DNA from 3 places in the Ammoniphilus sp. CFH 90114 genome. Region 3 is predicted to be linked to each of the others. Evidence: riboswitches for the same ligand, from Rfam matches in the RefSeq annotation. Region 3 holds a riboswitch; each other region holds the start of a gene.

Region 1 (7,451 bases), on a different contig from region 3:
GCGTGGGAAAGTAAATCTCTCGAGCACTTTAGAATGATCCTTGGGATCATAGATGATGACATCATTGCCAGAAGCTTGGGCCGGGAAAAATTGATAGACCCCGTTCGCTTGGATTAAACCTTCTCCCTTTGCTTCCTTAAGCAATTGATCCATGACTTCCTTTAACTCGAGCGTCTTCACATCGCCTTCTTCGATCAGTCTTTCCACGTTGCCGCGCAGTCCCATGTGCTTACCTAAGAGCATTCTCCAGTTCAAGTAAGGCTGAAGGTAAGATAGCGGATAATTACGCAATACATGCGGTTCAAAGTCCGGCGCCTGGAAAATAGGGGCATTGCGATCGATATCCGAGCTCTTAGGTTGGTGATCCTCTTCCACTACAGTGACCGCCGCTTCCTGTTGCTGAAGCTTGGCTAGTTTATTCTCTTTTAGCTCAGCGATTAATCGCTCTCTTAAATGTTCATCCATCAATTGGTTAGCCAAATCCAGACCGTTCATGGCATCCTTCGCATAGAGAACAAGTCCCTCATATTCGGGAGCGATTCTATTTTCCGTAAATTTACGAGTTAAGGCCGCTCCTCCAACTAGAATAGGAACATCGATCCCAGCCGTTTTTAAGTCTTGTGCCGTCGTTACCATCTGTTGTGCGGATTTCACTAACAAACCAGAGAGTCCGATAGCATCAGGCTTCTCTTCCCGATAGGCACGGATGAGTTCCTCAGGTGGAACCTTGATCCCTAGATTGACGATTTTGTAACCATTATTCGACAGAATGATCTCAACCAGATTCTTTCCAATATCATGCACGTCGCCTTTTACAGTCGCAAGAAGGATTTTCCCTTTTACAGAAGAAGAGGTTTTTTCCATATAAGGTTCTAGGTAGGCAACGGAAGTTTTCATGACCTCAGCACTTTGCAGTACTTCGGCTACAATCAGCTCATTATTGTTAAACAAGCGGCCGACTTCACTCATTCCCGCCATCAAGGGACCATTGATAATTTCAAGTGGAGGGTATTTCGCGAGAGCCTCATCAAGGTCCTTTTGAAGTCCCTCTTTTGTCCCTTCCACGATATATTGAGCAAGGCGCTCCTCTAAGCTTAAATTGCTGATAATCTCTTTCTTCACGGTTTTCTTTTCACGATAGAAGGCTGTAAACTGCGCTAGTGTCTCATCGTTGGTCCGGAATAGAAGATCTTCGGATAGCTTCCGCTCCTCTTCTGGAATAGAGGCGAAACGCTCTAGTTTCTCGGTGTTGACGATCGCGTAATCGAGGCCCGCTTTTGTACAGTGGTACAAGAAAACAGCATTAAGCACTTCACGCCCCGCTGCAGGTAAACCAAAGGAGACGTTGCTTACCCCAAGGATGGTCTGACATTGCGGCATGGCCTCTTTAATGAGTCTAATTCCTTCTACGGTTTCAAGCGCTGCACCGATATAGGACTCATCCCCCGTCCCTACCGGAAACACAAGCGGATCAAAGATGATGTCTAAAGGATTAAGTCCGTATTTATGGACAAGCAGATCATAGGAACGTTTAGCAACTTCTAATTTCTTCTCTCGAGTAACAGCCATACCCTTTTCATCAATCGTTCCCACCACAACAGCTGCTCCATAGGTCTTGATCAGAGGTGCTACTTGTTCAAAGCGCTCTTCTCCATCTTCCAGATTGATCGAGTTAATAATCGCTTTCCCTTGGGAAAACTTAAGACTAAGCTCGATGACTTCAGGATCCGTAGAATCGATCATGAGAGGTACCTTTACTTTATTGACCACGTACCCTAGGAATTGGCTCATATCCTCTGCCTCTTCACGATCAGGATCAGCTAAACAAACGTCAATAATATGGGCGCCCTTCTTCACTTGGGCTCGAGCGATTTCGGAGGCTTCCTCATACTTTCCTTCTTTAATCAGATCCCGGAACTTCTTAGATCCAATGACATTCGTCCGCTCCCCGACAAATAATGGGCGATTGTCTTCTTCTAAATAGACCGGTTCAATACCGGAAACCACATGACCATGTGGCTTCGTTTCTCTCCTTGGGGAATAATGTTTAAGCTCCTCCGCCATGGCACGGACATGTTCTGGAGTCGTACCGCAGCATCCTCCTGCGACGTTGAGCCATCCTTTCTCTGCAAATCCGGCCAGCTTGGTAGCAAGGGCTTGTGGAGATTCGTGATAATGTCCATTTTCATCTGGAAGACCTGCATTCGGATAACAACTTACCGCACATTGAGCAAGTTCTGAGAGGGTTCGGATATGATCACGCATAAACTCTGGCCCTGTAGCACAGTTCAAACCAACAGAGATCGGCTTTAGATGCTCAAGCGAGATATAAAAGGCTTCAATATTTTGACCTGCAAGCGTCGTTCCCATCGGCTCGATGGTTCCTGAGATCATCACAGGAATCTCAACCTCTAGTTCATCTAGAGCCTTCTTAATCCCGATGCTTCCAGCTTTCACATTCAGCATATCCTGTGCGGTTTCTAAGAGGAGAACATCCACGCCTCCTTGGACTAAAGCTTTCGCTTGCTCATAATACGTTTCAATTAATTCATCAAAGGTGACCCCACCCGTAACCGAGAGGGTCTTGGTGGTCGGCCCCATAGATCCTGCGACATAACGTGGCCAGTCCTCTGTTGAATAAGCATCTACCGCTTCCTTTGCCAATCTGGCTGCAGCCAAATTAATTTCAGCGGATTGATTCTGAAGGTCATACTCTGCCAAAACGACGCTTGTTGCCCCGAACGTATTGGTTTCAATGATATCAGCGCCCGCCTCTAAATATTCTTCATGGATACGGCGAATCACATCAGGACGAGTAAGGTTAAGCATCTCATTACAGCCATCTAGGGCTTCTCCACCAAAGTCTTCTTCTGTTAAGTCGGCCTGCTGGATCATCGTTCCCATAGCCCCATCCAGGATGAGGATTTTCTTTTCTAATTGCTGCTTCAAGCTGATCTTGGACAAGTTCCTCTCTCCCTCCACGACTCTTATCGCGTTTACGCGTGTGCTGACAAATAAATATATACAAAAAAACTTCTTCTGATAAGAAGAAGTTTAGCTATCAGCTTCTTATCTTTCAGGACAATAAAAGTCCTGCTGGAATTAGCACCTGCACACTTCGTGCGGTTGCTGGGTTTCATCGGGCCAGTCCCTCCACCTCTCTCGATAAGGTCGAATATTCACTTTAATATATGTAAGCTATCATTTATCCTTACAGATGTCAATTCTTTTCGCTACTAAACGTATTCGGTTGACAGTTGGATCCCTTCAATTCCAAGACCAAAACCAACGCCTAGAGTAATCTCAGATCCCTTATATTGAACCCCGCCAATGACTCGATTCTCAGCTAAGAGCAAAGCAGAATCCAGATCTACTCGGGTAATATTTTTCTTTGCTGCTGCTAAGTGAGCCGCTGCCGTGATGCCAATCGAACTCTCCAACATACACCCGAGCATACATTCCACCCCATAAGACTCGGCAATCGCATTAATCTTTAGGGCTTGATAGATCCCTCCGCACTTCATTAATTTGATATTAACCAAGTCCGCTGCCCGCATCTCTAGTATTTTCAAGGCATCTCTGGCAGAAAACATACTTTCATCCGCTAGGATCGGTGTTTCTACCTGATCCGTTACAAATTTCAATCCTTCTAAATCATGAGCTTTCACCGGTTGCTCCACTAGTTCAATCTGTAAATCCATGTCTTCCATCTGGCGTATGATGCGAACGGCCTCTTTTCGAGTCCACCCTTGATTGGCATCTAATCGGATCAAAACATCTTTTCCTACCCGCTCACGAACCGCTGTTACCCGATCTAAATCTAGTTTCGCATCATTTCCTACCTTTATCTTAAGCATCGAGATCCCTTGCTGCACAGCATCATGAGCATCATCTGCCATCTCTTCAGGAGCATTGACGCTAATCGTAATATCGGTCTCCAATTTAGAACGTGATCCCCCTAACAACTTATAAAGAGGAGCTTTGTTCTTCTTTGCCCATAAATCATATAAAGCCATGTCGACAGCTGCTTTAGCACTATTATTATTAACAAGGACAGAAGAAACCGTATGTAATAAATTCTCTATTTCATCAAGATCTTGATTCATCAATCGTGGAGCGATGAACTCCTCGATATTGCCTGCAATCGAGTGAATCGTGTCACCCGTGATAACAGCCGTTGGAGGTGCCGCACCGTACCCCACTTCACCTGTATCCGCGGTAATCCTTACGATCATTTCATCTGCCGCGTACGCTGTGCGAAGGGCTGTCTTAAACGGTTTTTTTAGAGGAGTTGATTGTTTGATTAATTCAATTTTACTAACCTTCATTTATGTCATCTCCCTTTGCTTCTCTTTTTGAACATTCTACCAAAGCAAAAGGAAAAAGCAATCAAACCCGGTGCTGCCGAATCGCACCGGGTCTAAGGGTCCGCTAATTATAATGTGAAATTCATGACTCGGCTCCAGAGTCCCTTCTTTTTCTTATCCCGTATATCCCGAAGGTTATCCATCAGTGTCTGGTCTCTTTTCGCAATTTCTACTTCCGCCCATTTTTCTTTCAGCTCATTCACTTCTTTTTGCAGGGCTTGAATGGTTTCCTGCATCTCTTCAAGCTGTTCACGTTTAACCATCACCATGTCAACTGGAACAGCATCCGTCTCCACCGTCTCCTGTGCATCTTCGTCATCAGCTTGTCCACTAATCTGAAATAACTCGGAACGAATCGCATGATGATCAAGTCCCTTTTCTTTTGCTTCCTTAATAAATTGAAAGACTTCCACCGCTTCCGGTTTAAACCACACCTGTTTCCCAGCCGTCTCCATCGGAACAAATTGATAGTATTGCTCTTTCCAGCTGCGAATACTTTGCCAAGTTGTATCCATTTCCTTTGCCATTTCCTTCAAAGAATACAATTGTCCGGTATTCATTGCTTGTCACCCTTCCCGTTTGTTTCGTTATGCTCATGATAACAAAATATGCGAGAAAAGCTTGTCAGACGGTGGGCGAATTTTCTGTATGATTTTGTTTGCTTTTGTCTATTTTTTAACCATCTTGCCCATTCTCTGTGCGGCGACCATCACCGCAGGGGCCATCTCCACCATCTTTTCGATCGTAAGACGAGCGGCAGGTCCAGAAACGGAAAGTGCGGCAACGACATCTCCCATGCGATTAAACACAGGAGCCGCCACCGCGCTGGTCCCTTGTTCTCTCTCCTCCACACTGGTGGCGTAGCCTGTCTGCTCAATTCTCTTCAACTGCTCGACATAATTTTCTTTATCAATCGTTTCTGGCCAAGCTGGATCTTGAAGAATAAATTCCATGACCGACTCATCTGAAAACGCAACCAGAACTTTACTCGACGCCCCTACAGCTAAGGGCAAACGAACCCCAATGGGGGCTACTCTACGGATCGTATGCTTACTTTCTACCGCTTGGATGCGAATTCGTTCACGGCCATCACGAACATATAAACTAATAGTTTCCCCGAGTAAATCTCTTAACTTCTCCATCTCCGGCAAGAAAAGAAGAGCAGGATCATCTTCCCGAACTAAGTGTGCGGAGAGCTCCCACAACCTGAATCCTAATCGATACTTCTCAGTGATAGGATCTCGAATCAGAAAACCCTTCCCTTCTAATGAAGCAAGCAAGCGATGTACTGTGCTTTTATTCAAATCTACAAGTTTTGCAATTTCCGTTAGTCCGAGTTCCTGTTTATCCGTGAAGCAGATGAGGATATCAAGTGCACGCTCCACCGCTCTTACGGTTTGCTTTTTGTCATCCATCCTTCCACCTCCCTTAGAATCCGTTGTTATTTTATGAGAAGAATGGAAAACATAAAACTGAGCAGGTTTTATTGTTCCATTCTACAGAACAGTATTTCATCTGTTAATATTATATCTTAGGAGAAGAAATTCGTAAATATCCATCAAAAATTCAATTTCTTGTGTGAAAATCAAGGAAAATAGTTGTGTACGGTTCCTTCAAATATGTGTATAATAGGATACATAAGAGAAACTCGGTTTCATCTGTTGAAACTTGCAGGGTTCTTGGAAAACACTATTTAAGTTCCTTCAAGGAGGTCATGACATGGCAAACAAGGATCAATATGGCGTAAGATCTGAACTTCAAGTAGGAGGCAAAAGCTATACCTACTATTCCTTAGCAGGCCTAGAAAAGCTTGGCCCAGTATCCAGGCTTCCTTATTCTATTAAAGTTCTTTTGGAAGCAGCTGTTCGTGAATTCGACGGAAAAGCGATCACAGAAGAACATGTAAACAAATTGGCTAACTGGACTCTTGAGCGCGATCCAAATCAAGAAGTTCCATTTAAGCCTGCTCGTATCGTTCTTCAAGACTTTACAGGAGTACCTGCCGTAGTAGACTTAGCAGCTATGCGTGCTACCATGCAGCGTATTGGCGGGGATGTTTCAAAAATCAACCCTCTTGTGCCTGTAGATCTTGTCATTGACCACTCTGTTATGGTCGATAACTTTGGAAGCGTAGATGCTCTTGAGCAAAACGAAACCATTGAGTTCGAGCGTAATGCAGAGCGTTATCGCTTCCTTCGTTGGGCACAAACGGCATTCAATAACTTCCGTGCGGTTCCGCCTTCCACAGGTATCGTTCACCAAGTTAACCTAGAGTACCTCGCTTCTGTTGCTGCAACAAAAGATGTAGACGGAACGACAGAAGTATATCCTGACTCTCTAGTAGGTACAGACTCTCATACAACCATGATCAACGGTCTTGGTGTTGTTGGTTGGGGAGTTGGTGGTATCGAGGCAGAAGCAGGAATGCTAGGACAGCCTTTGTATTTCGTTACTCCTGAAGTTGTCGGCTTCAAGGTAACCGGTACATTAGCTGAAGGAGCAACGGCAACTGACCTTGCTCTAACCGTAACGAACATCCTTCGTAAGAAAGGTGTTGTAGGAAAGTTTGTTGAATTCTTCGGACCTGGCGTAAGCAAGATGAGCTTGGCTGACCGTGCAACTGTAGCGAACATGGCTCCTGAGTATGGCGCAACGATGGGCTTCTTCCCAGTTGACCAAGAATCCTTGAATTACATGAGATTAACTGGCCGCAGCGAAGAGCAAATTGCTCTAGTTGAAGCTTACTATAAAGCACAAGGTATGTTCTTAACCGAAGACAGTGCAGAACCTACTTATTCTGAAGTAGTAGAACTTGATCTTTCCACTGTCGTTCCATCCCTTGCTGGTCCTAAGCGTCCACAAGACCGCGTAGAATTGACTGCGATGAAGCAAACCTTTAACGATGCAGTTCGCACTCCAATTGAAAAGGGCGGATTCGGTTTATCCGAGGATGATCTGAAGAAAGAAGCTACAGTCGAACACGCTTCTGGCGAGAAGACGGTAATGAAAAATGGAGCTGTTGTGATTACGGCGATTACAAGCTGTACGAACACGTCCAACCCGAGCGTATTGATCGGAGCTGGA
Region 2 (7,451 bases), on a different contig from region 3:
ATTTGCATGAGGTGTTTTCCCATATCGATGAGATGGAAAGAGAGAGCGTGATCCGGTCGATAAAGCTTCTAAACGAAGCGATGTCCAAGTCGTCGGTATGCTGTCAACCATTAAGGTAAGTACATAACCCTTCCTATTCGTGACACACTAGTAGGTATATTTATCAATATACAAGAGAGGTGTGTCAAAATGGAAAAAGAAATGTCTTACGGGACGGACTATCACTATATTCCTGCAACATCTGTCGCGAGTGGACTAGGAATCGAAGTGTTGCCAGATATATATTGTCATACGATTCAGATTGTCAATATTTGTCTCGTTGGGAACCCGAATGAAGGAGATTTTGTTTTGGTTGATGCAGGAATGCCAGATTCAGCTCATGAAATTATGGCTGTTGTGGAGGAGCGCTATGGGGAGGGGAAACGTCCGAGCGCCATTATTTTAACTCATGGTCATTTCGACCATGTAGGCGCCATCATTGAATTAATTGATTACTGGAAAGTACCTGTTTACGCTCATCCATTAGAGATTCCTTTCTTAACTGGACAAAAGAGCTACCCAGAACCCGACTCTACAGTGGAAGGCGGAATGATCGCCAAGATTTCACCCTTTTTCCCTAATGAGCCTATCAACTTAGGTGAGCATGTTCATGAGCTTCCTTCCACAGGGACAGTTCCACATATGCCCGGTTGGCGCTGGATTCCAACTCCTGGACATACACCAGGACATGTCTCGTTCTTCAGAGAAGAAGACAGATCGCTTATTGTGGGAGATGCTTTTGTAACAGTGAAACAGGATTCTCTATATAAAGTCCTAACCCAAGAGCTAGAGATTAGTGGACCTCCGAGGTATCTAACGACTGATTGGCATTCGGCTTACGAATCGGTTCGCACCTTACAAGGCTTAAGACCATCTGTTGCCATTACCGGTCATGGAATGCCGATGGAAGGGGACTTATTGTCAGAAAGCTTGGATAAGCTAGTCAATGAGTTTGATCAAATTGCTATTCCAGATTACGGACGGTTTATTTAGGAAGGTGAAGGTTGAGGGTGTCACATAAGGTTGGATAGTACCGGGTTGTGGGTCAGGACAGGGTGAACAAACTCCGATTGACTCAGCGCTTGAATGGCACCCTGAAAACGGGGATGAGCTAATTTGAGGGTGTCAAAGAGCCGGAATGGTACCCTGAAAACAGGGATGAGCTGATTTGGGGTAATCAAAGAGCCGGAATGGTGCCCCGAAAACGGGGTTGACTCGATTTGGGGTAATCAAAGAGCCGGAATGGTGCCCCGAAAACGGGGTTGACTGGATTTGGGGTAATCAAAGAGTCGGAATGGTGCCCTGAAAACGGGGTTGACTGGATTTGGGGTAATCAAAGAGTCGGAATGATACCCTGAAAACGGAGCTGACTGGATTTGGGGTAATCAAAGAGTCGGAATGGTGCCCCGAAAACGGGGTTGACTGGATTTGGGGTAATCCAAACGTCAGACTGGCACCCTGAAAACGGTGTTGGGGTCATTCCAAGGCCCGAACAAAAAGGAACAGAATAATTCTAAAAAGACAGAGGATGTATCAGACATGTTAGAAGACTTCATCCTTATCTCTTCGGCTATCCTTGTTCTCATTGTTATTTGGAGAGGATTGGATTGGGCACAGTTTGCTCGTGCTTATCTACTTTTTTTCGGTGTAAGAGCTGTATTAAATACGATCATATCTAATTTCTTAGTTTCCTTAAACTATTTAGAATTCCCATACCGATTTCTACCTCACTTGACAGCTAATAACTTGATCTATGATGGGTTTCTACTTCCTGGGTTTACGTTACTTGTTCTTCATTATGCTATTCGTTTGAGGATGTTGTGGTGGGGGATGGGAGTGTATGTTGTGTTTTTGGTTGTTCAGGATTATTTTATAATGAAGCATACGGAGCTATTGGTTTTACATAAGTGGACATTATATCATACGGCGATTAGTGGAGCCTTAAATTATGGGGTTAATTTGTTTCTCTTCCGTTGGTTCATAAGGTGGGATAGGCGGAAGTAAAAGCGGAGGATCTCCGCTAAGGGTAATCCTCCTTCTTAAGCCCGTACAATACTTTCAAACTTTCCTTTATGAGCGCCATTACAGTAGGGCTTATTGTCTGAAAGTCCGCATCGACATAGAAAAACTTGTTCATTTGTCTCTAGTTGTTGGCCTTCCCCATCAAGTAGAGGAACTCCACTTACAACTAAGGGGCCATTATCCCTAATTTTTATTTCGGCCATGCTCATTCACCTCCATTTACCATGTTGGTCTATTATGGAGGTCTTTATTCCTACTAGGTAGTTGATGGGACGGTTTCTTTGCCTTCAATCCGTTCCTTAATCGTCTGTAGTAAAGACTCTACACTATCATCCATTATCATTTCACCATTTAAGAAAACATATGGATTTACTAAACAATCGCCACAATAATTTAAGCAACCTTGTTGCATAACCTTTATCTCAGAACTACTAGCATTTACCTCAAGGCCATTTGCTAATACAGGAGCCATCTCATTCCCGCTACAGTATTTAATTATAATCTCCACAATACCTCATCCTTTCTTAAGATAAGATCTTAAATTGACACTGTAGAAAATTATACTAATTCTAAAAAAGTTTACAAATATACCCTTTGAAGTGAACGGGCGGTAGAGCTTTTCTGTATTAAAGGGATGGAGTCCAGGAAGGCTTCTCACGGACATGGGGGATGTTATTTCGGTAAAAACCGTGATATTGGTGGGTGGAATGGACATAGCTTCCGTTATTTACGAGAAATTCATAGTTTCATCTTCGTTTTGGAGTGAATAAGGAATCCTATGTCCCATAGAACCTCAAAATTGGGTTTTTTAGCTGATTTAACGGATCGTATGTCCGCGAGGATTGGAGCACTCAAACGACCGCCCAACCAAAGAAGGACCTCAACCGCGTCAAGTGAAGCCCTCTCGGGTTAGTAATAGTAACGACTTATGCCTCTTATGCTCTGTCGCTCCAATTTGGTTTACGTTTAGATAGAAACGCATTAATTCCTTCTACGGCATCTGGATGTTGGCTGTTGGTTGCCATAATTTCTGATGCGTAACTTAGAGCTTGGAAATCATCCATTTGGAGCTGCTGATAGAATCCTCGCTTACCAATGGCAAGGGTATGTAAGCTATGTCTAGCAACCGATGCAGCAAGCTCGTCTACAGCCTTGTCCAATTCTTCTTGCGGTACAACCTTGTTCACCAAACCAGATTCTAAGGCGTCTTGGGCAGAGATAAAGTCACCCGTAAAGAGCATTTCCGCTGCTTTCTTTCTTCCTACGTTTCTACTGATGAAGACAGCAGGAGTGCTGCAGAAAAAGCCTATATGTACGCCAGGTGCGGCAAACTGAGCTTGTTCTGCGGAAACAGCTAAATCACAAGCAGCAACCAATTGACAACCAGCAGCGGTAGCAATCCCATGAACTTTAGCAATGGTAACTTGTGGAATGTTTCGAATCTTTAACATTAAGCGTTGGCACTCATTAAACAGGTGGAGAACGTCTTGAGTAGATTGGCCTTCTACTTCACGGAGGTTATGGCCAGAACTGAATACTTTGCCTTCTGCCTCTATAACCAAGACATTAACGGCTTGTTCTCTTTCAATTTGCTGAAGCAGTGCTTCCATTTCATGGATTAACGGCAAGGATAGGGCATTGCGTTGCTTGTCATTTCGTAGGGTAATGTAGCCTATTCTGTCCGCTGTACGATAAGATAAAAATTCCATTATGAGTACCTCCTCAGCTATTTTTGTATTTACTATCATAAAGCGTTAAGCCATTCCCTGACAAGAGAGTAATTCGTTGTATATGTTTTTATTCACTAAAGTGAGAAAAACTAGTTGACTAGTAGGTTTTAGAGTGTTAATGTAATAAACAACAAATACATATCCGAGAAATCTTATCCAGAGCGGTGGAGGGAACTGGCCCGATGATACCCGGCAACCATTTATTCTTTTGACAAGAATAGAAAGGTGCTAATTCCTTCAGGTAGTATAACCTGGCAGATAAGAGTGAAGCCGCAAGCGAAACTTCCTCTTTTCCGAGGAAGTTTTTTTTATACCAAAATGTGAAGCTTCGACTAAAAACTTGTTGAAACAACCTGAGTGATCAGATCACATCAACAACACTTTTAGACATTTAAATAATTGAAAATTTGGCGAAGTGCAATCATTTGATGGGTTTTTACACTTTTAAAACTGAGTATTTAGATAAGAGATATCGGTGTAGTTGCATATTGAGAGTAGGAGGAGTTCGAGTGAAACGTATAGTAAGTGCACAAGAGGCAGTGTCTCATATTCATGATGGGGCAACAGTGATGATCGCAGGATTTTTGAATGCTCCAGAAACTTTGATTGATGCTTTGGTGGACTCGAAGGTGAAGGATCTAACGATTATTAGCAATGACACTTGTTACGAGAATCAAGGGATTGGAAAATTAATTGCCAAGCGTCAGGTGAAGAAGGTGATCACCTGTCATATCGGGACGAATCCAGAAACTCAAAGGCAGATGTTGGCTGGGGAATTAGAGGTTCAGATTGTTCCGATGGGAACTTTGGTAGAACAAGTACGAGCGGGTGGAAGTGGGCTAGGCGGTTTTCTTACCCCAACTGGGGTGGGGACGATAGCAGCAGAGGGGAAGCAAGTGATTGAGGTCAACGGTAAAACGTACTTGTTAGAACTTCCGCTTCGAGCCGATGTGGCTCTTATCCAAGCGAGTATTGCAGACCGTTCTGGTAATCTATTTCACCGCAAGACGACGCGCAATTGGAGTCCTACGATGGCAATGGCTGCTGATCTGGTTATTGCACAGACGAATGAAATTGTAGATCTAGGTGACCTTGAGCCAGATATTGTCCATACACCCGGAATTTTCATTGATTACTTAGTTCAGAAAGAAAGGAGTGAAGCGCATGTCGGCTGATATTCGTTCTACGATTGCTCGAAGAGTGGCACAGGAATTAAGCGATGGGGACTTGGTGAACTTAGGCATCGGACTTCCTACTCTGGTAGCGAATTACATACCTAATAATATTGAAGTGCTTCTTCAATCTGAGAATGGCATGATTGGCATGGGGGCATCACCTGAGCCAGGAGAGGAAGATGAAGACTTATTCAATGCAGGGGGGAAACCCGTAACCGTACGGCAAGGTGGAGTATTCTTTGATACCTCGCTCTCCTTCTCTATTATTCGTGGGGGACATGTTGATGTCACGGTATTAGGTGCTCTGCAGGTGGATCAACACGGGAACCTAGCATCCTGGTGTATCCCAGGTGTGTTTACCCCAGGAATTGGTGGGTCAATGGATTTAGTCGTTGGTTCGAAGAGGGTAATTATAGCGATGGAGCATACGACGAAAGACGGGAAGTCTAAAATTCTGGAACAATGCACATTGCCTCTAACGGCACAAGGAAAGGTTAGTCTCATTGTAACGGAACTTGCTGTTTTTCAAGTTGACAGGGAAGGTTTGGTACTCGTTGAGTTACAGCCAGGATCAACGATCGAGGAAGTGACACAAAAAACGGCAGCTCCGTTTCGAGTCGCTGTGCAACATTTGGAAGTGAGTCGATGAAACCGTTGGTATTGATAATCTGCCTCTTACTTGGTGGCTGCAGTACGGCTGTCTCAGGTTCGGAGGCTCAACTAGCTCCGATTTTCCAACTCGGTTCCGTTGAAGGAGAAGAAATTTCTCTAGAAAACTATAAAGGAAAACCGGTAATTTTAAACTTCTGGACGACATGGTGTCCACCGTGCAAAGAGGAGATGCCGGTTTTACAAAGGATTCATGACCAATATAAGGATCAGCTTTCGATTGTTGGGGTAAATCTAACCTACCAAGATGACCGTAAAGAGGTTCGGAAGTTTCTCGAAGATCATCAGATTACCTATGACATTGGATTAGATAAGTTAGGAGAAATAACGAAGCTGTATCAAGTTCAAGCTTTGCCCACCCTTTTCCTGATTGATGGGAAGGGACAGATTGTCCGGCAATATACGGGAGCGCTAAGTGAGCAGCAATTGCTCGAAGAAATACAAGCATTATTAAAATAACGAGAGTAGGGAGAGAGAAAGATGAGAAAGAATTGGACGAAGAGAGTAGTAACGTTGGGGACAGCCGCAAGTTTATTGATTCTAGCAGGATGTAATTCGAGCACGGCTCCTGTAGCACAGCAACCATCCGCACAAGCGGAAGCTCAACCGGCAGAGGCGAGTGCTCAGACAACGGGTGAAACGTTCCGGATCGGTTATCTACCGGCAACGATTGATTTGTTATTCTTCGTAGCACAAGAAGAAGGATATTTTGCTGAAGAGGGTTTGAAAACGGAATTAATCGAATTCGGAAATTCAGGGGAAGGACTTAATGCGATTAAGGCTGGTAAATTAGACGTTGGAGCGTTTGGTACGGCAGCTCCTTTAAGCTTCATCGACAAAGGGGCGTCGGATATGACGATCATTGGAGGCGCTGGTGGAAAAGGGAACGGGATCATCGCCTTACCTGACCGTGCTTCGGAGTTTCAAGATATTCAAGGGTTTGTTGGAAAGAAAATCGCTACCGTAAAGCTGGCCAATGGGGATGCGGTTTGGAGAAAAGGTTTAGCAGATGCAGGAATCGACTGGAAGAACGATGTGGAGATCGTGGAATTAGATAAACCGGCTAGTGTGCTTCAAGCCGTAAAGAATAAAAGTGTAGACGCCGGTGTGGTTTGGGCTCCATTCATGGAAATGGCAGAGCAGCAAGGGCTAGAAGTAGTGTCGTATACAGATGAATATTTTGAAGGGCATCCATGCTGCCGTCAAGTGGCGCTTAACGACAACATTCTAAAGCGTAAAGGTGATTATGAAGCGTTTTTCCGTGCTTTAATTCGTGCAGAGAAGTTCTATCATGAAAATAAAGAAGAAACCATCGATATCGTTACTCGCTATGTCAAGGTAGACCGTGCGCTCATTGAAGCGGATGCCTATGGCGGAACCATGTTAATCTCTGCTGATCCTAATAAAAAGGGTGTAGAAGAATTCTGGGAAGGGATGAAGAAAATTGAGTACGTTCAATCCCAAGAGGGCATTGAAAACAATATCAACGTAGCACTATACGAAGAAGCTCTCAATGCCTTACTTAAGCAGTCCCCAGAAGATGCGTTTCTAAAGGAACTTGAACAAAAATTTAAGGAAGATAATTTGTAGGTGAAAAAAATGAGTATGATATCGATTCGTGATGTTTCTTATGCTTACAAGCAGAACCAAGAGATACAATGGGCGGTTCGTGACGTCAACCTAGAGATCGCACAAGGGGAGATTGTGAGTTTTATCGGTCCAAGTGGTTGTGGAAAAAGTACGGTTCTCAATATGCTTGCGGGTCTCTTGGTACCCACACAAGGAAATATCTATTGTAATGACCATCTCGTTCAAG
Region 3 (7,451 bases):
GTATTCCCAAATCTCCTTAAAGCTCTGATAATACCGATCGGCTTCGGTGACCTTGCCATAACTATAAAGTCGTTGGATATCTCGCAGGATATTACTTACCATTTGTGATTTTGTTTCAAATTCCTGTTGAGCATCCTTGACCTCTTCCCGAATTAATGACATCTCTTTATCTAACTCATGTGCAGCCTCTGCTGCTTTAACCAATCTTTCACGAATATGAGGGGGAATATTTTGTTCATATTTATAATTGAGGGAATGTTCAATAGTTGCCCAGAAATTCATGGCCAACGTCCGAATTTGAACTTCGGCTAGTATTTCTTTCGGACCTATGGAAGTCTGCACGGGGTACCTCACGATAATATGATGACTTCGATACCCGCTATCTTTTTGATTATTAACGTAGTCCTTTTCATAGATCACTTCCATATCTTTTCTAAGTAAGACGAGTTCCCTTACCTTATCAATATCCTCAACAAATTGACACATGATGCGTATGCCAGCTATATCTTCAATCCCCGTCTCAATGTTTTCCATCGAGACATTGAGTCTTTTCGCCTTAGAGAATATACTCGATATCCGCTTTACCCTCCCCGTTACAAATTCAACAGGAGAATAATCTTCCCTTTTTTTATATTCTTTTCGAATTCCTTTAAACTTTATCTTTAGTTCTTCTACCGCTTGCTCATACGGGATCAAGAATTTATCCCAATCACGATTGCTCACTCCGATTCCTCCTGCCAGAGTTTCTTCCCTTCTTTCCCTTCTCAACAAGATCAAGCTAGGGAAATCATGCAAATTGTTACCAAATCTATTTTACAGGATTTCTTCGTGAAGGGAAAGTTTTAAGGCCTCCCACATTGGCTGAGAGGCCTTAATAACAAGTTACACGAGTATTGCTTTTTCAGTTTTATTCATCATATCTTCTATGTCTTTTATGGATTGCTCCAATTCTTTAATATCATCGTCTAGCAACTCCTTTAGCCGAATTTTGTCTTTCAATAGCTTCCTAGTATGTTCGAGTCGTTGCTTAAGATCGAATACGCCTAAGTACATCTTTAATCCCTCCATATTACCTAATCCTTGTTTTTAACCTTTATATTTATATGCTGAAGGGATATAAAACTTTCCTTGAATTTTTACATTACCCATTTGGCTACGATAGGATAACCATAAGGTCTTTCTTGCGCTGCATAGATAATTCCCTTAATGGGGTACCACACCCCAACGATTCCAAAGAACACAAGAAGAGGCATCCCAATTAATACAAAGGATAAGACAAAGGAAATAAAAATGCAGAAGCTAAGAAGAATATGAAATAGTAAAGCCTGTATAGCAAAATCCTTTACTTCATGATCCTTTGTAATAAACATAAAAATCAGGGGAACAAGTATAGGAGCAAAAAAGGCACTCGCATGTATAACGATGAGTGAAGCTTTTCTATCCATCGGAGCATTCAATCCTTTCATTGGTTTCATCATTCTATAATACGTACTTAACAAATAAATAGTTTCGTACATGGAGAAAAAAGATACAAGAAACGGGAAAAAGACTTGGGGTCAGCCAAGTCTCTTTTGTTTCTATTACTTAAATATCCCTAATTGATCAATTCTCGAGATCGCTTCCTTAAGACGTTCCCCTGGTGTTAACAATCCGACCCGAACGTACCCTTCTCCGTACTCTCCAAACCCTTTTCCTGGAGCTACAACAATATGGGCTTCATCTAGCAGTTTGTCCGCAAAGGAAACGGAGCTATATCCATCTGGAACTGGCAGCCAAGCAAAGAAAGAGCCTTGAGATGGCTTAGCCTGCCAACCAATTTGAGATAATCCATGAAATAACGTATCTCTTCTCGACTGATATGTTGATACTAATTCTCTTACACACTCCTGTGAACTAGTTAAGGCATGGGTTGCCGCCATCTGGACTGCTCCAAACAGACTTACAAAAAGGTGGTCCTGTAGGAGATTGATCAGACTTACCATTTTTCTATTTCCTACGACAAAACCCACTCGCCAGCCAGCCATGTTATAAGTTTTGGAAAGTGTATATACTTCGATCCCCACTTCTTTCGCTCCCGGGGCTTGGAGAAAGCTCACTGGCTTTTGTCCATCAAATCCAATTGCCCCATAGGCAAAGTCATGACAGACCACAATCCCATGTTTGTCTGCATATTGAATCGTTTCTTCAAAGAAAGAAAGTGGCGCCGTCGCTGCAGTGGGATTATTAGGATAATTCAAGAACATAAGTTTAGCTTTATTTACATCTTCAATAGGAATAGCTGAATAATCCGGTAGGAATTGATTCGCTTCTCGAAGAGGCATAAAGGACATGCGAGCCCCTGTTAAAGCAACCCCCGACCAATAATCTGGATATCCTGGATCTGGCACTAGGCAGATATCTCCAGGGTTTAATAAGACTTGACATACTTCAATTAAGCCTGTTTTCCCCCCAAAAACGATAGCCACTTCTTGTTCTGGATCCAACTCAACATCGAATTCACTTTTATACCAATGAGCAACCGCTTCTTTCAATTCCCTGCGCCCTTGGAATGGGGGATATTTATGGTGAATAGGATTAGCTACGGCACGTTGCATCTCTTCCACGATATGCTCAGGGGTAGGTAGATCTGGATTTCCTTGACCTAGATTAATTATATCGTGTCCTGCCGCTGCCTCCCTTTGCACCTTCGCGACAAGCGTAGCGAAAAATTGAGTTGGCAAGCCTTTCATAATATCAGCTGATTCAATGTTCATGCTTTCATTCCCCTTACATGATTACTCCATGCCTTAGTTTTTCCGAAGACGTTTCGCAATATAGTTCCCAATGGACTGAACCCCTTGAACAATAATAATTAAGAGAATAACAGTCCAAAGCATAACATCAAGTTCCCATCGCTGATAACCGTAACGAATCGCTAAGTCTCCTAAACCACCCGCACCAATCACCCCTGCCATCGCGGTTGCCCCGATCAAACCGATCGTCGCAATGGTTAAACCTAATGATATTGCTGGTCTAGCTTCTCTGATCATCACACGCCAGATAATCTGTCTTCTGCTTGCTCCCATAGATTTAAAAGCCTCAATAATTCCAGGGTCCACTTCGAGAAGAGCAGATTCCATTAATCTTGCAATGTAGGGAGCCGTATAGACCACAAGAGGTACGATAGCTCCTTTAACACCAATGGCAGTCCCTACGATAAACTTCGTAAATGGGATAATAGCAACCATAAGAATAACAAAAGGCACCGATCTAAGAATATTAATTATGACATTCAAGACATTATAGATCATGACATTCTCAAAAATATGCTTCGGACGAGTAACCACCAATAGAACACCAAGCGGGAGTCCTATTAATGCCGAGATCGATAAAGCGTAAAATACCATCCACCAAGTTTCAATTAAGGATTGAATATATAGATCGCTTCGATCAAATAAACTAGTCAACATCCTGCAGCACCTCCACACTCAAGCCTTCACTTTGCAAGTACTCCATTCCTTGTTGAATTACACTCGCTTCACCTGTTAGCTTCAAGATGAGACTTCCAAAGGTGGTTTCCTTAATTTGTGTTATATTCCCAAACAAGATATTGGGACGAAGCGGAAAACGGGTAGCCAGTTCAGCAAAGACAGGTTCTGTTGTTGTTTCACCGACAAAAGAGACACGGATGATTTCCCCATTTGCCCTTTCGTTTTTAAACTTAAGTTGAAGATTTTGAGGTAAATTAATGTCAAAAACATTTTTAATGAAGTTTTTGGTCGTTTGGGTTTTAGGTTGTGAAAATATCTCTAATACACTTCCCTGCTCTACAACCTGCCCATTTTCCATAACCGCCACATGATCACAAATTTTCTTAATGACATGCATTTCATGGGTAATCAACATAATTGTGATTTGAAATTTCTTATTGATATCCAATAGTAAATCCAAAATAGAGTCAGTAGTCTGGGGATCTAGGGCAGAGGTTGCTTCATCACAAAGAAGGATTTCTGGATCATTAGCTAATGCTCGAGCAATCGCTACTCTTTGCTTTTGCCCCCCTGATAATTGTGATGGATAAGAAGCCCCTTTATCTGACAATCCGACTAAACCTAATAATTCATTAACTTTCTTTTCGATTATATGCTTTGGCGTATTAGCTAACTCAAGAGGGGCTGCAATATTTTCAAACACCGTACTAGATGAAAGTAAATTAAAGTGCTGAAAGATCATTCCTATTTTCCGCCTTGCCTCACGTAGGTTGCGCTCAGATAGATTTGTCATTTCAACCCCATTTACCATGACAGATCCTGAACTAGGCGTCTCCAAGAGATTAACACAACGGATCAAGCTGCTTTTTCCGGCACCACTAAACCCAATAACTCCGAAGATTTCACCCTTCTTTATCTCTAGGCTAACGTTCTTAACCGCCTCTACATTGCGTCCATTTTGTTCATATGTTTTATATAAATTTTTGATAACAATCATTGAGTACCCAACCTCCAAACATCTTTGCTCATAGACCAAACAAAAAGAAGGACCCCCTGTTGGAGGTCTTCTCTTCCCTTTTCAAAAGCATCTCCTAATCCTCTTTTTTCCTGCATACAAGGAAAACTACCAGGATGGTACAACAGATCCTTGGAAATGCTCTTCTATAAACTTCTTAACTTCGTCAGAGTGATAAGCTTTTACAAGCTTTTGAAATTCTGGACGATCTTTATCAGCTGTACGTACGGCAATAAGATTTACCCACGGAGAATCACTAGGCTCAATAAAGATGGAATCCTTCGTTGGAACATATCCATGCTCCATCGCAAAGTTCGTATTGATTGCTGCTACCGCAAGATCATCAAGAGCCTTAGGAATAAATGCAGCTTCTAGTTCTTTAAACTTCAAGTTCTTAGGATTCTCAGCAATATCGTGAATCGTAGCTTTAACTCCTACCCCTTCCTTCAACTTAATTAAGCCTGCTTCCTCAAACAGTTGAAGTGCTCTTGCTCCATTCGTTGGGTCGTTTGGTAATCCTACTTGTGCCCCATCTTCTAGTTCACTGACATCTTTAATTTTAGTAGAGTAAAGTCCCATTGGGAAGTTAATGTTGTTAGCTAGTTTTACAAGATCTAAGTTATGATCTGCCTTGAATCTTTCCAAGTAAGGCTCATGCTGGAAACTATTAGCATCCAATTCCCCTTCTGCTAATACCTTATTTGGTTGCACATAATCGTTAAAGGCAACAATTTCAATTTCAAGGCCATCTTTTGCTGCTACCTCTTTTACTTTTTCCATTACTTCTTCGTGAGGACCAGCAGTTACCCCTACTTTAATCTTGGTAACTTGGTCTCCACCGCCACTAGCTTGACTTGGCTGATCGGAAGAACTTCCACACCCCGCAAGAAGTGATACTGCTAAAATAGAAGTTGTTAACACCTTTGTCCACTTTTTCATTTTCTAATACTCCCCTTCATATGTGTATTCGTGTTAAGGAGAGCGAACCTTTTTACTGTCAGCTACCAGGGCCCTTGGTTGTTTGACAAATAAAAAACCTCTTCGCTCAGAGAAGAGGTTTGACGTGTAGTAGTCACGGTCACGCTCTTATCTGTCAGGACAATTCGTCCTGTGGAATTGGCACAGCATCTTCTCTTTGAAGATCCGCTGCCGGGTTTCATCGGGCCAGTCCCTCCACCTCTCTGGATAAGAAAACAATTCCGATTGGAATTGTTTTATTTAATTGTTACTCTTACTCTACCATCCGACTCCATTGTTGTCAACATTATCTTTCGATCTGTTGAAAAATGCCGAATGTGAAGAAGTTAACGATATTGAGAATATTACGTTTTACTCATTATGTCAACGAAAAAAGATGAAGTCTTTATAATTTGAACAATCTGAGTAAATGAAAAAAGCCGGAGTTCTACTCCGACTTAAGGCTTACTCTTGATTATCAGGCATCAAAGATACAGGACGTTGTGGAAGGAAAGTCGAGATGGCGTGCTTATAGACTAATTGTTGCTTGCCATCGCTATCAATCACGATTGTAAAATTATCAAATGCACGAATGAGACCTCTCAATTGGAATCCGTTCACTAAATATATGGTAACGGGAACATTTTCCTTTCTTAAGTGGTTAAGAAACGTATCCTGAATGTTGATGGAATTTGCCATTGGGGGTTTACCTCCTCTATTTATATCTTAACAGTTATATTCGTTATCTTACCTAATCTTTCCTGCTACAAAGCTTCGAATATTTTCGACAAGCTCAGCTCTATCCCCAGGTTCTGTCATATCGAGCCAGTTGATATCTTTCATAGACCTAAACCAAGTCAATTGACGCTTAGCAAAATTACGGCTATTCTTTTTAATTCGTTCAATCGCTTCATCTAGCGATGTTTTACCATGTAAGTAATCTATGACCTCTTTATAACCAATTCCTTGCAGTGAAGGTATACTGCTATCATATCCTTGATCCAGCAATCTCTGAACTTCAGCCACAAGGCCTTGACTAATCATCAAGTCCACTCTCATATTTATTCTCTCATAGAGAAGTGTGCGTTCCATAGTCAATCCCAGAAGACAGAGCTGATAGGGGGATTCGGAAGAACGCTGTTGATATTCGGCCATCGGCTTACCCGTTAATTCATAGATTTCAAGGGCACGGATAACTCTTTTTACATCATTTTGATGCAATCGCTTAGCTGTAATTGGATCAATGGCCTGCAAGCGCTGATGGAGTGCTTCCTTCCCATGGAGTTCCGTATACTCTTCTAAGGCTGTACGCAAGGATAGGTCCTTCTGCGCTTCTGAGAACTTGTACTCATAGATGACGGACTGGATATACAGCCCTGTTCCTCCCACGATCATAGGAAGCTTACCCCTCAGATTGATTTCCGTAATGAGCTGGCGTGACTGATGCTGAAAATCAGCAACCGAGAAATCTTTATCCGGCTCAAGGATATCAATCAAATAATGAGGAACCGAATCCATCTCAGCTTCTGTAATCTTGGCTGTTCCGATATCCATTCCCTTATAAACCTGCATGGAATCCCCCGAGATGATCTCACCATCTAGCGCCTTAGCCAGATCGATACTTAAGGACGTTTTCCCCACTGCAGTCGGACCTACAATCACGAGGAGTTTCTCTTTATTACTCATGTCTTATTCTCCTTCAAACCTCGAGGATGCCATAGGCGACTTCCTTGTTCTCGTTGTAGATCATGGTAAATCCCAAGCGATCGAATTCTCGGCTATCCCTTCGCTCCTTAAGAACTACGCGACGCCTGGCCACCCGAACGGCTTCCTGAATGGCGGTCGTTTCAAGAGGGGATGGGTTAGCAAAGCCGCGAAGTACCTGCAGAGAGGTCGATTCAGCAATACTTTGGCGAAACATCGGATCAAAGTATACAACATCAAAACTCTTGCTAGGCAAGCGCTGCAATACCTCTAAATGATGCTTGGCTATTACTTCAATCCTTCTT

What was found. Region 3 has a riboswitch for S-adenosylmethionine ahead of EIZ39_RS03070 (MetQ/NlpA family ABC transporter substrate-binding protein). Riboswitches for the same ligand answer to the same signal wherever they lie in the genome.
Region 1: it holds a riboswitch for S-adenosylmethionine, as region 3 does, so the genes downstream of both, metH (methionine synthase) here and EIZ39_RS03070 (MetQ/NlpA family ABC transporter substrate-binding protein) in region 3, are expected to answer to the same signal.
Region 2: it holds a riboswitch for S-adenosylmethionine, as region 3 does, so the genes downstream of both, EIZ39_RS11380 (CoA transferase subunit A) here and EIZ39_RS03070 (MetQ/NlpA family ABC transporter substrate-binding protein) in region 3, are expected to answer to the same signal.

The regions. Positions count from the first base shown of each region.
Region 1 covers NZ_SDLI01000007.1:30,428-37,878, reverse strand. The annotation lists gene metH (methionine synthase) at 1-2,904, opposite strand, end outside; SAM riboswitch class I at 3,067-3,172, opposite strand; gene EIZ39_RS16300 (dipeptide epimerase) at 3,237-4,328, opposite strand; gene EIZ39_RS16295 (MerR family transcriptional regulator) at 4,436-4,927, opposite strand; gene EIZ39_RS16290 (IclR family transcriptional regulator) at 5,036-5,782, opposite strand; gene acnA (aconitate hydratase AcnA) at 6,087-7,451, shown strand, end outside.
Region 2 covers NZ_SDLI01000004.1:244,108-251,558, reverse strand. The annotation lists gene EIZ39_RS11410 (MarR family winged helix-turn-helix transcriptional regulator) at 1-119, shown strand, start outside; gene EIZ39_RS11405 (MBL fold metallo-hydrolase) at 190-1,032, shown strand; gene EIZ39_RS11400 (CBO0543 family protein) at 1,579-2,043, shown strand; gene EIZ39_RS11395 (CDGSH iron-sulfur domain-containing protein) at 2,079-2,270, opposite strand; gene EIZ39_RS11390 (DUF1450 domain-containing protein) at 2,318-2,569, opposite strand; gene EIZ39_RS11385 (enoyl-CoA hydratase) at 2,997-3,770, opposite strand; SAM riboswitch class I at 3,941-4,056, shown strand; gene EIZ39_RS11380 (CoA transferase subunit A) at 4,301-4,966, shown strand; gene EIZ39_RS11375 (3-oxoacid CoA-transferase subunit B) at 4,956-5,615, shown strand; gene EIZ39_RS11370 (TlpA family protein disulfide reductase) at 5,612-6,094, shown strand; gene EIZ39_RS11365 (ABC transporter substrate-binding protein) at 6,116-7,225, shown strand; gene EIZ39_RS11360 (ABC transporter ATP-binding protein) at 7,235-7,451, shown strand, end outside.
Region 3 covers NZ_SDLI01000001.1:587,648-595,098, reverse strand. The annotation lists gene yjbM (GTP diphosphokinase) at 1-723, opposite strand, end outside; gene EIZ39_RS26360 (hypothetical protein) at 883-1,053, opposite strand; gene EIZ39_RS03090 (DUF4870 domain-containing protein) at 1,137-1,445, opposite strand; gene EIZ39_RS03085 (pyridoxal phosphate-dependent aminotransferase) at 1,581-2,753, opposite strand; gene EIZ39_RS03080 (methionine ABC transporter permease) at 2,787-3,449, opposite strand; gene EIZ39_RS03075 (methionine ABC transporter ATP-binding protein) at 3,439-4,467, opposite strand; gene EIZ39_RS03070 (MetQ/NlpA family ABC transporter substrate-binding protein) at 4,594-5,424, opposite strand; SAM riboswitch class I at 5,569-5,677, opposite strand; gene hfq (RNA chaperone Hfq) at 5,908-6,141, opposite strand; gene miaA (tRNA (adenosine(37)-N6)-dimethylallyltransferase MiaA) at 6,190-7,128, opposite strand; gene EIZ39_RS03055 (class I SAM-dependent methyltransferase) at 7,142-7,451, opposite strand, start outside.